3 regions of the Mesorhizobium sp. 43Arga genome follow, and region 3 is predicted to be linked to each of the others. Evidence: riboswitches for the same ligand, from Rfam matches in the RefSeq annotation. Region 3 holds a riboswitch; each other region holds the start of a gene.
What was found. A riboswitch is a leader RNA that binds a small molecule or an ion and turns the genes downstream of it on or off. The one in region 3 is predicted to bind cobalamin.

Region 1 (3,244 bases), on a different contig from region 3:
CAGCGGATCGCCAATTCGAACGACCCCGAAGCGACGTCGAAGATCGTCGTTGCGGCGTTCAAGCAACTGCTCGAGGGACTGCTCAGAAAACCAGCTTTGCAATAGAACTAAATCCTCGTTGGGCGCCCCGCTGATCACAGCCCGCGATTGACAATCGCGAGGCTGAGCGCATCCTTCCCAGCCATCTCTGAGGGGAGATTCGGGCATGTGGGATTTCGATATCGGCAGGTCGGTGTCCATCATGATGCGGACCTGGCCCTTCATTGTCTTTCGCATGATCATCTATTTCGGCATCACGCTGGCCTATATCGTGGCGACCGGCACCGGTGCGTCGGTCGGCTACGGCGTCGGCCATATCTCCACCGATCCTGACGGGCCGATGTCTTTTGCCCTTTGGGGCGGCGTGGTCGGCTTCGGCGTCGTTTCGATCGCCGTCTATTGGATCCGCGAATACATTCTCTACGTCGTCAAGGCCGGCCATATCGCCGTTATGGTCCATCTGATCGACGGCCGGGATGTCCCCGACGGCCAGAACCAGATCGCCTATGCCAGGCAGGTCGTGACCGAGCGTTTCGCCGAGGCCAACATCCTTTTCGTCGTCGACCAACTGGTCAAGGGCGCCATCCGCGCCATCACCGGCCTGCTCGGCGGCATTGCCGCCTTCCTGCCCATTCCGGGCCTGAGCGGCCTGGTCTCCTTCATCAACACGGTGATCCGCCTGTCGCTGACCTATGTCGACGAGATCATCCTCGGCTACAACATCCGCATCAATTCGTCCTCGCCCTTCGAGACGGCGCGCCAAGGCGTGGTGCTCTATGCCCAGAACGGCAAGACCATGGTCAAGAATGCGGTCTGGCTGGCGGTCATCATGTGGGGCGTGTCCTTCGTCATCTTCTTGGCTATGCTGGCTCCGGCCGGCGCCATTCTCTTCATCATGCCCGGACAACTCGCCGGCTGGGCCTTCGTGCTCGCCATCGTCTTCGCCTGGGCCTTCAAGGCGGCCTTCATCGAGCCCTTCGCCATCGCTTGCCTGATGCAGGTCTATTTCAAGACCATCGCCGGCCAGGTGCCTGACCCCGCCTGGGATATCAGACTGGCCGAGGCGTCGTCGAAGTTCCGGGAATTGAAGGACAAGGCGCTGGCCTCCTTTGGTGGCTCGCGCTGGGGCACGGCTGGCGCGACGCGCTGATCAGCCGGGCATGTGGTCGTCGGCGCGGCATCGGAGGCGTTGAGGCGCGCCACCGCTGACTTGAGCGGCGCCTCACCTTGCCCGCAAAAAGTCTCGCTCATGATCAGTTCGGGCAGCGGCAGCCGCCGGCCCCAGCCGTGTGTTTCAAGGTCGGGTTTGGGTGCGAACTCGGAAACCCGGCCGACGCAGAGATAGGCGATCGGCGTCACGTGCTCGGGAATGGACAGCAGGCTCTTCAACGCTTGGGGCTCGATGATGCTGACCCAGCCGACCCCGACGCCTTCGGCGCGCGCGGCCAGCCAGAAATTCTGCACCGCGCAGACCGCGCTGTAGAGATCCATCTCCGGATTGTGCCAGCGTCCCAGCGGCGAGTTTTTTGAGCGCTCGCGGTCGCAGGTGATGCAGATGTTGAGGGCGCTTTCGCAGATGCCTTCAAGCTTGAGCTTGCGGTAGAGCGCCTGTCTTTCCACTTCGATTTCAGGCAATTCCTGTTCGCGCGCGGCCAGGAACAGGTCGCGCACATCAGCCCGCCGCGCGGCGTCGCGGATGACGATGAAATTCCACGGCTGCATGAAGCCGACCGACGGTGCGTGGTGAGCGGCAAGCAGAAGCCGCGCCAGCACCGCGTCATCGAGCGCGTCGGGCAGGAAATGGCTGCGCACGTCGCGCCGCGTGAACATGGCGCGATAGACCGCGTCACGCGCCATCTGGTCAAATCCGTCGCCCATAGGAGCGGTCATGTGTTCCGGCATCGCTCGTCCCCTTGCGATTGCAATAGTTTCACACCGCCAGAGCGTACTTTGTGCGTCCGAGTGGACGCACGTGGCTCTGATGCCAGCCGCCTGACCATGCGGATGACGATGCCTGCCAGGCCGGTCTTCTGGCTCGGGATCAACCCGCGTCCGGTGCCTTCCCGTCATCGACAGTGGCATATACCGGCGCGGTCCCCCTCACAGCGTTGGGCACGCCACGGAGTTCAACCGTGTTCCCGATTCTCCCGCTTGCGGCGGGCACCAGGCAGTGACGGCGACCTTACGCCGAAGCCGCGGCTGCGCCAATCCCCGCAGCGACGCCAATGGACGCAGGCGCGATTTTCCCCAGTCATCAAGCTGCAATGCATGGCCATCGCTGCACCGGGGCACTAGATAGGGAGCATGACAACCCGTCTCTACACGCATCCGATCTTCCTTGAGCACATCACGCCGCCCGGTCACCCCGAGCGGCCGGACCGCCTGCGCGCCATCGAGCGCGTACTTGATGACGAGGCCTTTGCCGCGCTCGATCGCGTCAAGGCGCCGGAGGGCGACGAGGCCACCATCCTCTACGCCCACCCCGCCGATTTCGTCGCCCGTGTGCGAGCCGCGATTCCCGAAGAGGGCATTGCCCGCATCGATGCCGACACCACCGCCAGCCCGAAGAGCTGGCAGGCGGTGATCGCCGCGATCGGCGCCGCCAACGCCGCCGTCGACGACGTCTTTGCCGGCCGTGCCGACAATGTCTTCGTCGCCGCCCGGCCGCCCGGCCACCATGCCGAAAAGGCCACCGCCATGGGCTTCTGCTTCTTCAACACGGCGGCGATCGCTGCGCGCTATGCGCAGAACAAGCATGGCGCCGAGCGTGTCGCGGTCGTCGACTGGGATGTGCATCACGGCAACGGCACGCAGGATATCTTCTGGGACGATCCCTCGGTGCTCTATTGCTCGACGCACCAGATGCCACTTTATCCCGGCACCGGCGCGAAGAACGAGACCGGCGCCGGCAACATTGTCAACGCGCCTTTGGCGCCGCAGACCGGCAGCGAGGTGTTTCGCGATGCCTTCCTGTCGCGCGTGCTGCCGGCGCTCGACAATTTCGCGCCCGATCTGATCATCATTTCAGCCGGGTTCGACGCGCACCATCGCGACCCGCTGGCCGAGATCAACCTCACCGAGGACGATTTCGACTGGGCGACCGGCCAGCTGGTGCAGCGTGCCGCGCGCCACAGCGGCAACCGGCTCGTCAGCCTGCTCGAGGGCGGCTACGATCTGCAGGGACTGGCATTTTCGGTCGCCGCCC
Region 2 (3,244 bases), on a different contig from region 3:
AAGTCACTGTGAGGATCACGGTGAAAGTGCTGCGTGGCGCTCGCGCACCCAGTTGTGGAAACGGTGCAGGTCGTACTCCTCCGGCATCAGCACGCCAGCCTGGTGGCGCATCGAGCGCAGGCCTCTCTGGTTGACCTCACAGATGGCGGCGTCCTCTTCCAGCACCTGCGTGCCGAAAGCGACGATGTTGTCGATATCGGTCGCGGCCAGCGCTTCGGGCGCGAACAGCCACTCGGCGACAAGTTCGGACTCTTCCGGGCCGAGCGGCACCAGGCGTACCGTCCTGACATAGTCGATATGACCGACGATGAACATCGAGGGCAGGCTGGTGGCGTAGGTCTGACCCGCGGTGCGTTCGGCCGGCGTCAGCCCGGAGAAGATCGGCCCATGCGTCTTGCCGTCGCGCGACCAGGTCTCGGCGCCGGCGCGCAGGCCGCCGGAAAATTCCGGTGCGTCATTGTCGGCGTGGCGCGTCCATTCGGGGTCGTCGTGCCGGCTCATCAGGCCGCGGCCATAGATCGGCACCAGTCGCGACAGGTCCTTGTGAACGCCCGGGCAGTGCAGGCACTCGTTGAAGTTTTCCCAAAAAATCTTCCAGTTGCAGTGCATCACCTTGCGCAGCACATGGCCTGATACCAGCGTTTCCAGCGGCCAGTTGCCGAGATTACCGGAGGCAGGGTCGAAGGAGGCCTGCGCCGAGCCCGCCGCGTCCTGCTGCAGATGGATGAAGACGAAGCCGCGCCATACCGAGAGGGCGACGCGGTAGAGCGGATGGTCGGCCTTGTCGAAGGCATCGGGCAGCGATTTCGACGGCACGCGCACGAGGTCGCCGCGAAGTGAGTAGGACCAGGCGTGATAGGGGCACGTGATCAATCGCGCCTTCAGTCGCCCTTCAATTTCCTGGCAAAGCTGCGAGCCGCGATGCCGGCAGGTGTTATGGAAAGCACGCAAGACGCCAGTGTCGTCGCGCAGCACGATGATGTCCTGCGTGCCGATGCGGAATCGGCGGAAAGCCAGCGGCTCTGCCAGGTCGGTCTCGCGGCAGACGAGCAGCCAGTTTTTGTACCAGATGGCATCGAGGTCGCGCTGGTAGCTCTCATTGTCCCAATAGGCCGATGAGGGCAGGGTCGGTTCGGCCTGGGTCAGGCCATTGTAAGGGGCGCGCTCGCTGGCAGTGGGCTGCATGGCTGGCTTCCTGTGAAGATGCCAGCCGACACCCGGCCATGAGAATTGTCAATTGTCGTGCCTGGAGACGGCATGGCGCAATCGCGCTGTTTGCCGGCGGAATTTGGTTTGCCGCGTGTCGCGATTTTCCCTATAGTCATACAGTCGTCGGTTCCGTTTTGGAGCCAAGAGGGAATGCGGTGCGGGCGAAATTCTTGCCCAATGCCGTGGCTGCCCCCGCAACTGTGTGCGGTAGTCCTCTCCATATGCCACTGAAGATTCGTCTTCGGGAAGGTGGGGAAGGGCGCTGATCCGTGAGCCAGGAGACCTGCCGACGACGGCAAAAACTGACGGGCCCTCGGGTGGAGGGTGAAAGGACAAGATATGAATACCGCTTCCGTCTCCCTCGGCGCCTCCGTCTCCTCGCAGTCGCGCTTCATGCAGCTGGCGCTCGCCGCGCTGCTCGGCACGTTCATCATTGGCTTTGTCGGCTTCTCGCATATCGATGCCGTCCACAATGCCGGTCATGACAACCGGCATTCGATGGCGTTTCCCTGCCACTGACGAGGATCTGACATCATGAATCTGTTTCGCAACGTCGTGTTCATCGCGGCGATAGCGGGGCTCGTGGCCGGCGTCGTGCTCGCCTGCATGCAGGCCTATGCAACAGTACCGCTGATCCTCAAGGCGGAAGTCTACGAACAGGCCGAAGGCGGCCATAGCCATGACCATGCCGCCGCACCCGCGGCACCAACTGGGGCCGCTAGCGGCAACGCAATGAGCTCCGCCGCACCGGCGGCATCGAACGCCATGAGCGCCGCCACGCCAGCACCCGCCGCTCCGGCCGAAGACGAAGGTTGGGCGCCGGCCGACGGCTTCGAGCGCTTTGCTTTCAACGTCGTGTCCAATGTCGTGACCGGCATCGGCTTCGCGCTGATCCTGGTCGCGGTTTCGGAATTCGCCGGCGGCATCGGCAATTGGCGCCAGGGCGTGTTCTGGGGTCTTGCCGGCTTTGCCATCTTCACACTGGCGCCCGGTCTCGGCCTGCCGCCGGAACTGCCGGCCATGCCTGCGGCCGACCTCACGCAGCGCCAGATCTGGTGGGTGGCGACCGTGATCGCGACCGCCATCGGGCTCGGGCTGATCGCGTTCCGCAAGTCGCTGCCGCTGGCCATCCTTGCAGTGGCGCTGATCGTCGCTCCGCACGTCGTCGGCGCGCCGCAGCCCGACAGCTTCGAGACGCCGATCCCGGAAGGCCTGCACCACCAGTTCGTGGTGGCGGTGACGCTGACCAATCTGGTGTTCTGGCTGGTGCTCGGCGCGGTCGTCGGCGTGGTGCGCGGACGCTTCACCGGCACCGCGACCAGCCTGCGCGACAGCTTTGCCTGATCGCAACAAGCTGACCTTCATCATCGGCGGTGCGCGCTCCGGCAAGAGCGCGCATGCCGAAATCCTGGTGACGGCGTTGCCGTCACCATGGACCTACATTGCCACCGCGCAGGCCTATGACGACGAAATGCGCGAGCGCATTGCGCTGCACCGCTCGCGGCGCGGCGAAGGCTGGACGACCATTGACGCGCCGCTCGACCTTGCCGGTGCGCTCGAGGCCTTGCCTGACGACCGGCCGGTGCTGGTCGACTGCCTGACGCTATGGCTGACCAATCACATGCTGGCCGATCACGATGTCGGCGCCGAGAGCCGGCGGCTGGCGGATGTGCTGTCGCGGCCGCGCGGCCCATGGTTCGTCGTCTCCAACGAAGTCGGGCAAGGCATCGTGCCTGACAACGCCCTGGCGCGCCGTTTTCGCGATGATGCCGGCCGGCTCAACCAGCAGGTCGCGGCGATCGCTGATACCATGCTGCTAATCGTGGCGGGGCTGCCGCTCAAGGTGAAGTGACATGACCGACATCGACAACAAGCCCATCGAAGACCGGGACGAAGAGCGCCATCGCGCCAAGATGGCCAAGCGCAAGGCGGTGCAGGATGCCGAGGTGGCGAGCAAGACGGTCGAAAAGGGACTGCTGATCGTCAACACCGGTCCGGGCAAGGGCAAGACCACGGCCGCCTTCGGCCTGGCGCT
Region 3 (3,244 bases):
CCAGCGTCTTGATGCCGTGCGGGGCGAGCGTGTCGGGCGTCACGTCGCCGCCCGGCTTCATGCCATAGTACCAGCCGGCGAAGAAGAAATCGGGCTCGACGGCGACGAGGTTTTCCAGCGTCGGGTATTTGGGCGCCAGTTCCGGGATGGAACCCTGCTCGGCCTTGAATTCGGGGCCGACCTTGTACCATCCGGTGATGCCGGTCAGGCCGACGATCGACGGCTGCAGCTTCAGCGCGAAGGCCATCTCGGCCATGTTGAGGTCATGGATGACGGCGCGCTTGGGCGGCGCGTCGAAGGTCAGCGGCTTGCCGCAGCTGTCGACGGTGACCGGGAAAGCGAAGGCTGTCGAGGCCAGCAGCGAGAAGACCAGCGACAGTGCGAGACGTTTCACGGATTTTGCTCCTTGGTTGAAAGGTATCGGACGGGGGATGGGTTCGATCAGGACGGCGGTGCGGCGCGGTTTGGAACATCGAACACCGTCAGTTCGCGGTCCTCGGTCGGATGGCGCAGGCGAAACACGTCGACCCCGAAAATCTCGCGGATCAGCTGTTGGGTCAGCGCCTCGCGCGGCGCGGCCAGCGCATGCAGCCGCGCTTGGCTCATCACCGCGACCCTGGTGGCGAAGGGTGCCACCAAAGCCAGATCGTGCAGCACCGCGATCACCGTCATGCCGAAGCCGGCCACCAGTTCGAGCAGCTCGCCTCGGGCGCGCGGATCGAGATGGTTGGTCGGCTCGTCGAGGAACAACACTTTCGGTTGCTGCGCGATGGCGCGCGCCAGCTGGGCGCGCTGGCGTTCGCCGCCCGACAGCGAGCCGATGGTGCGGCCAAGCAGCGGCAACAGGCCGGTCCGGCGCAACGCGTCGACGACGATGTCGCGCTCCTCGCTCCTGTGTCTCAGGCCGGCATGCGGGACGCGGCCAAGCTCGACATAGTCGATCACCGCCAGCCGCGGATCCGGCTGGTCGGTCTGGCCGACGACGGCGATGTGCAGGGCCCGCTCGGCGGTCGAGATCCGGTCCAGGCGGCGCCCGCCAAGCTTAACCTCGCCCGCACTTGGCCTGAGCATGCCCGACAGCATGCGCAGCAGCGTGGTCTTGCCGGCGCCATTGGGACCGATAATGGCAAGGCGATCGCCCGAGGCCACCGACAGGCTGACCGCGTGGACCAGATCGCGGCCATTCGCCATCGCGCAGAGGTCGCGGGCTTCGAGGAGTGGCGTTGTCATCGGCTGTTGCCCGCAAACTTGGCCGGTCCGGGAATGCGGGCCAGCGTCTTGCCGGCCAGCCGCGGCGGACGCTGTCCGGAATTGCACCAGCCGTCGGCGAGCGAGGCGTAAAGCCTGGCAAATCGCACGAGATCCCCGGCGTCGGCCTCGGCGTCGATGGAGCCGAAGAGATAGGAAGCCTTGCCCGGTGCCTGGAAGGCCACCGTCAGCGGCCGCGCGCAGCCCGCCATGCATTCGACGCCTTCGACCGTGAAGCCGTGCGCCACGGCGGGTTCATGATAGGCCGCGAGCCGGGACCGCAAATCCGCGCACAGGCTTTCGCCCGACCTGACCCCGGTCGGGATGTCACGGCAAAGCGTGCACACGATGATGCGATGATCGATGGCGCCGTCCAACTTTCCGTCACTTTCCAAAACTGGCGACGGAAGGATGTTGGCGAGCCGGCCGACAAGACCGACGTCCACGTCTCCTCCCGGCACACCCCGTCCGGTCAACTCAGCTGATGGCAGGTCTCCTGGCTGGCGGGTCTCAGCTCAATCCTGCCTTCCCAGCCTTGCCGGCCAGTGGCGTGTCGGATCTTGCTCACCGCTTACAGTTGCGGGGGCAGCCACGGTCTCGACCTTTTGCGGGCCTCACCGTGTTCCCTTTTCACCCCTTGCCTTTCAGCGCGGGGACCATCACCGGGTCATCGTAGATTTGCCCCCGGCACATCGCAACGATTCTTTTCTTGATGCCATCGCAGTCTTGCTCGATATGTAATAACATTACCTTTGAAAAGATATTTTCCGCAATGTCAAGACCCACCGACGCAGGCTATGCTGCCCCCGTCGGCAGACGTCGAAGGGAGGACAGGACATGCAGGCAATGCCGATAGCGCATCAAGCCGCGCAACCCGCAGTCGGCCCCATGTCCTCCTTGACCGGTTATCCGGCCGCCATCCTGTGCTGGCTGCTTTCGGCTGGTGTCTATATCGCGGCCAAATGGGTGGCGCCTGAAATGCCGCCCTGGGGCCTCTGCTTTTGGCGGCTGACGCTTGCTTGCGCCATCCTGCTGCCGATTGTGCACCGTCATCACGACGCGATGATCGGGCTTTTGCGAACCCGCGCCTTGGAGGTCGTCGCCGTGGGGGCGATCGGCCTCACGCTATGCCAGGGTATGATCTACCATGGCCTCAACGACACCAACGCCACCACGGCCGGCATCATCATGGCGCTTTCGCCTGTCATGACGATGGTGCTCGCGCGTTTCGTGCTTGGCGAACCGCTCGGACTGTGGAAGTCGCTTGGCGCGCTGGTTGCGCTCGCCGGAATGATTTTCATCGTTGCCCACGGGAATCTGACGGCGCTGCTGCAACTCAAGTTCAACACTGGCGAGCTCTGGATCGTCGGCAGCGCGTTCTGCTGGGCCCTGTACACCGTGCTTTTGCGCCGTGCCAAATTCGGCATCGAACTCCTGCCGATGGTCGTGCTGCTGCTCGGCGCCGGTGCGCTGGTCGCGTTGCCTTTCCATCTGTGGGAATTGTTCAACGACGCACGCTCCGCCATGGACGTCCACAGCGTTCTCGCGCTCGCCTATCTGGCAGGACCCGGCGGCGCCTTGATGTACTATCTCTACAACAAAAGTGTGGAAACACTCGGCGCGAGTCGGGCGAGCATGCTGCTCTACCTGCAGACGGTGTTCGTCGCCATGCTTGCCTATCTGCTGCTCGGCGAGGATCTCCACGATTACGATCTGATCGGTGCGGCGTTCATTGTCGCCGGCATCACACTCGCTACCGTGGTCAAACCCAGGTCAGTTCAACCGCGCGTGACGTAGAAATCCTCGGCAGCCCCCCAAACGAACAAGGCCCCTCCCGGGGCCTTGCACATCAAGCATGGCGGTAGGTTCTCCGCCCCTCACTTCCCCATCAACTGCTTGGCATTCTCCGCTGTGATCGCGGTCGTTTCCACCGTCACCGTCGGTTCCACCGAGGTCGCGCAGTCGAGCAGGATCTTCTTCGACATGTCGATCGCCT

Region 1: it holds a riboswitch for cobalamin, as region 3 does, so the genes downstream of both, bluB (5,6-dimethylbenzimidazole synthase) here and ACWGS8_RS27825 (DUF1636 family protein) in region 3, are expected to answer to the same signal.
Region 2: it holds a riboswitch for cobalamin, as region 3 does, so the genes downstream of both, ACWGS8_RS07625 (CbtB domain-containing protein) here and ACWGS8_RS27825 (DUF1636 family protein) in region 3, are expected to answer to the same signal.

The regions. Positions count from the first base shown of each region.
Region 1 covers NZ_JBSKBO010000004.1:289,485-292,728, forward strand. Annotated here, with positions in the region: gene ACWGS8_RS17020 (TetR/AcrR family transcriptional regulator) at 1-105, shown strand, start outside; gene ACWGS8_RS17025 (hypothetical protein) at 206-1,189, shown strand; partial or broken gene bluB (5,6-dimethylbenzimidazole synthase) at 1,282-1,941, opposite strand; cobalamin riboswitch at 2,043-2,222, opposite strand; gene ACWGS8_RS17035 (histone deacetylase family protein) at 2,344-3,244, shown strand, end outside.
Region 2 covers NZ_JBSKBO010000002.1:266,899-270,142, reverse strand. Annotated here, with positions in the region: gene ACWGS8_RS07635 (MFS transporter) at 1-12, shown strand, start outside; gene ACWGS8_RS07630 (aromatic ring-hydroxylating oxygenase subunit alpha) at 16-1,185, opposite strand; cobalamin riboswitch at 1,317-1,514, shown strand; gene ACWGS8_RS07625 (CbtB domain-containing protein) at 1,549-1,728, shown strand; gene ACWGS8_RS07620 (CbtA family protein) at 1,744-2,553, shown strand; gene cobU (bifunctional adenosylcobinamide kinase/adenosylcobinamide-phosphate guanylyltransferase) at 2,546-3,061, shown strand; gene cobO (cob(I)yrinic acid a,c-diamide adenosyltransferase) at 3,063-3,244, shown strand, end outside.
Region 3 covers NZ_JBSKBO010000010.1:12,058-15,301, reverse strand. Annotated here, with positions in the region: gene ACWGS8_RS27835 (ABC transporter substrate-binding protein) at 1-394, opposite strand, end outside; gene ACWGS8_RS27830 (ABC transporter ATP-binding protein) at 442-1,230, opposite strand; gene ACWGS8_RS27825 (DUF1636 family protein) at 1,227-1,625, opposite strand; cobalamin riboswitch at 1,718-1,924, opposite strand; gene ACWGS8_RS27820 (DMT family transporter) at 2,086-3,045, shown strand; gene ACWGS8_RS27815 (substrate-binding domain-containing protein) at 3,126-3,244, opposite strand, start outside.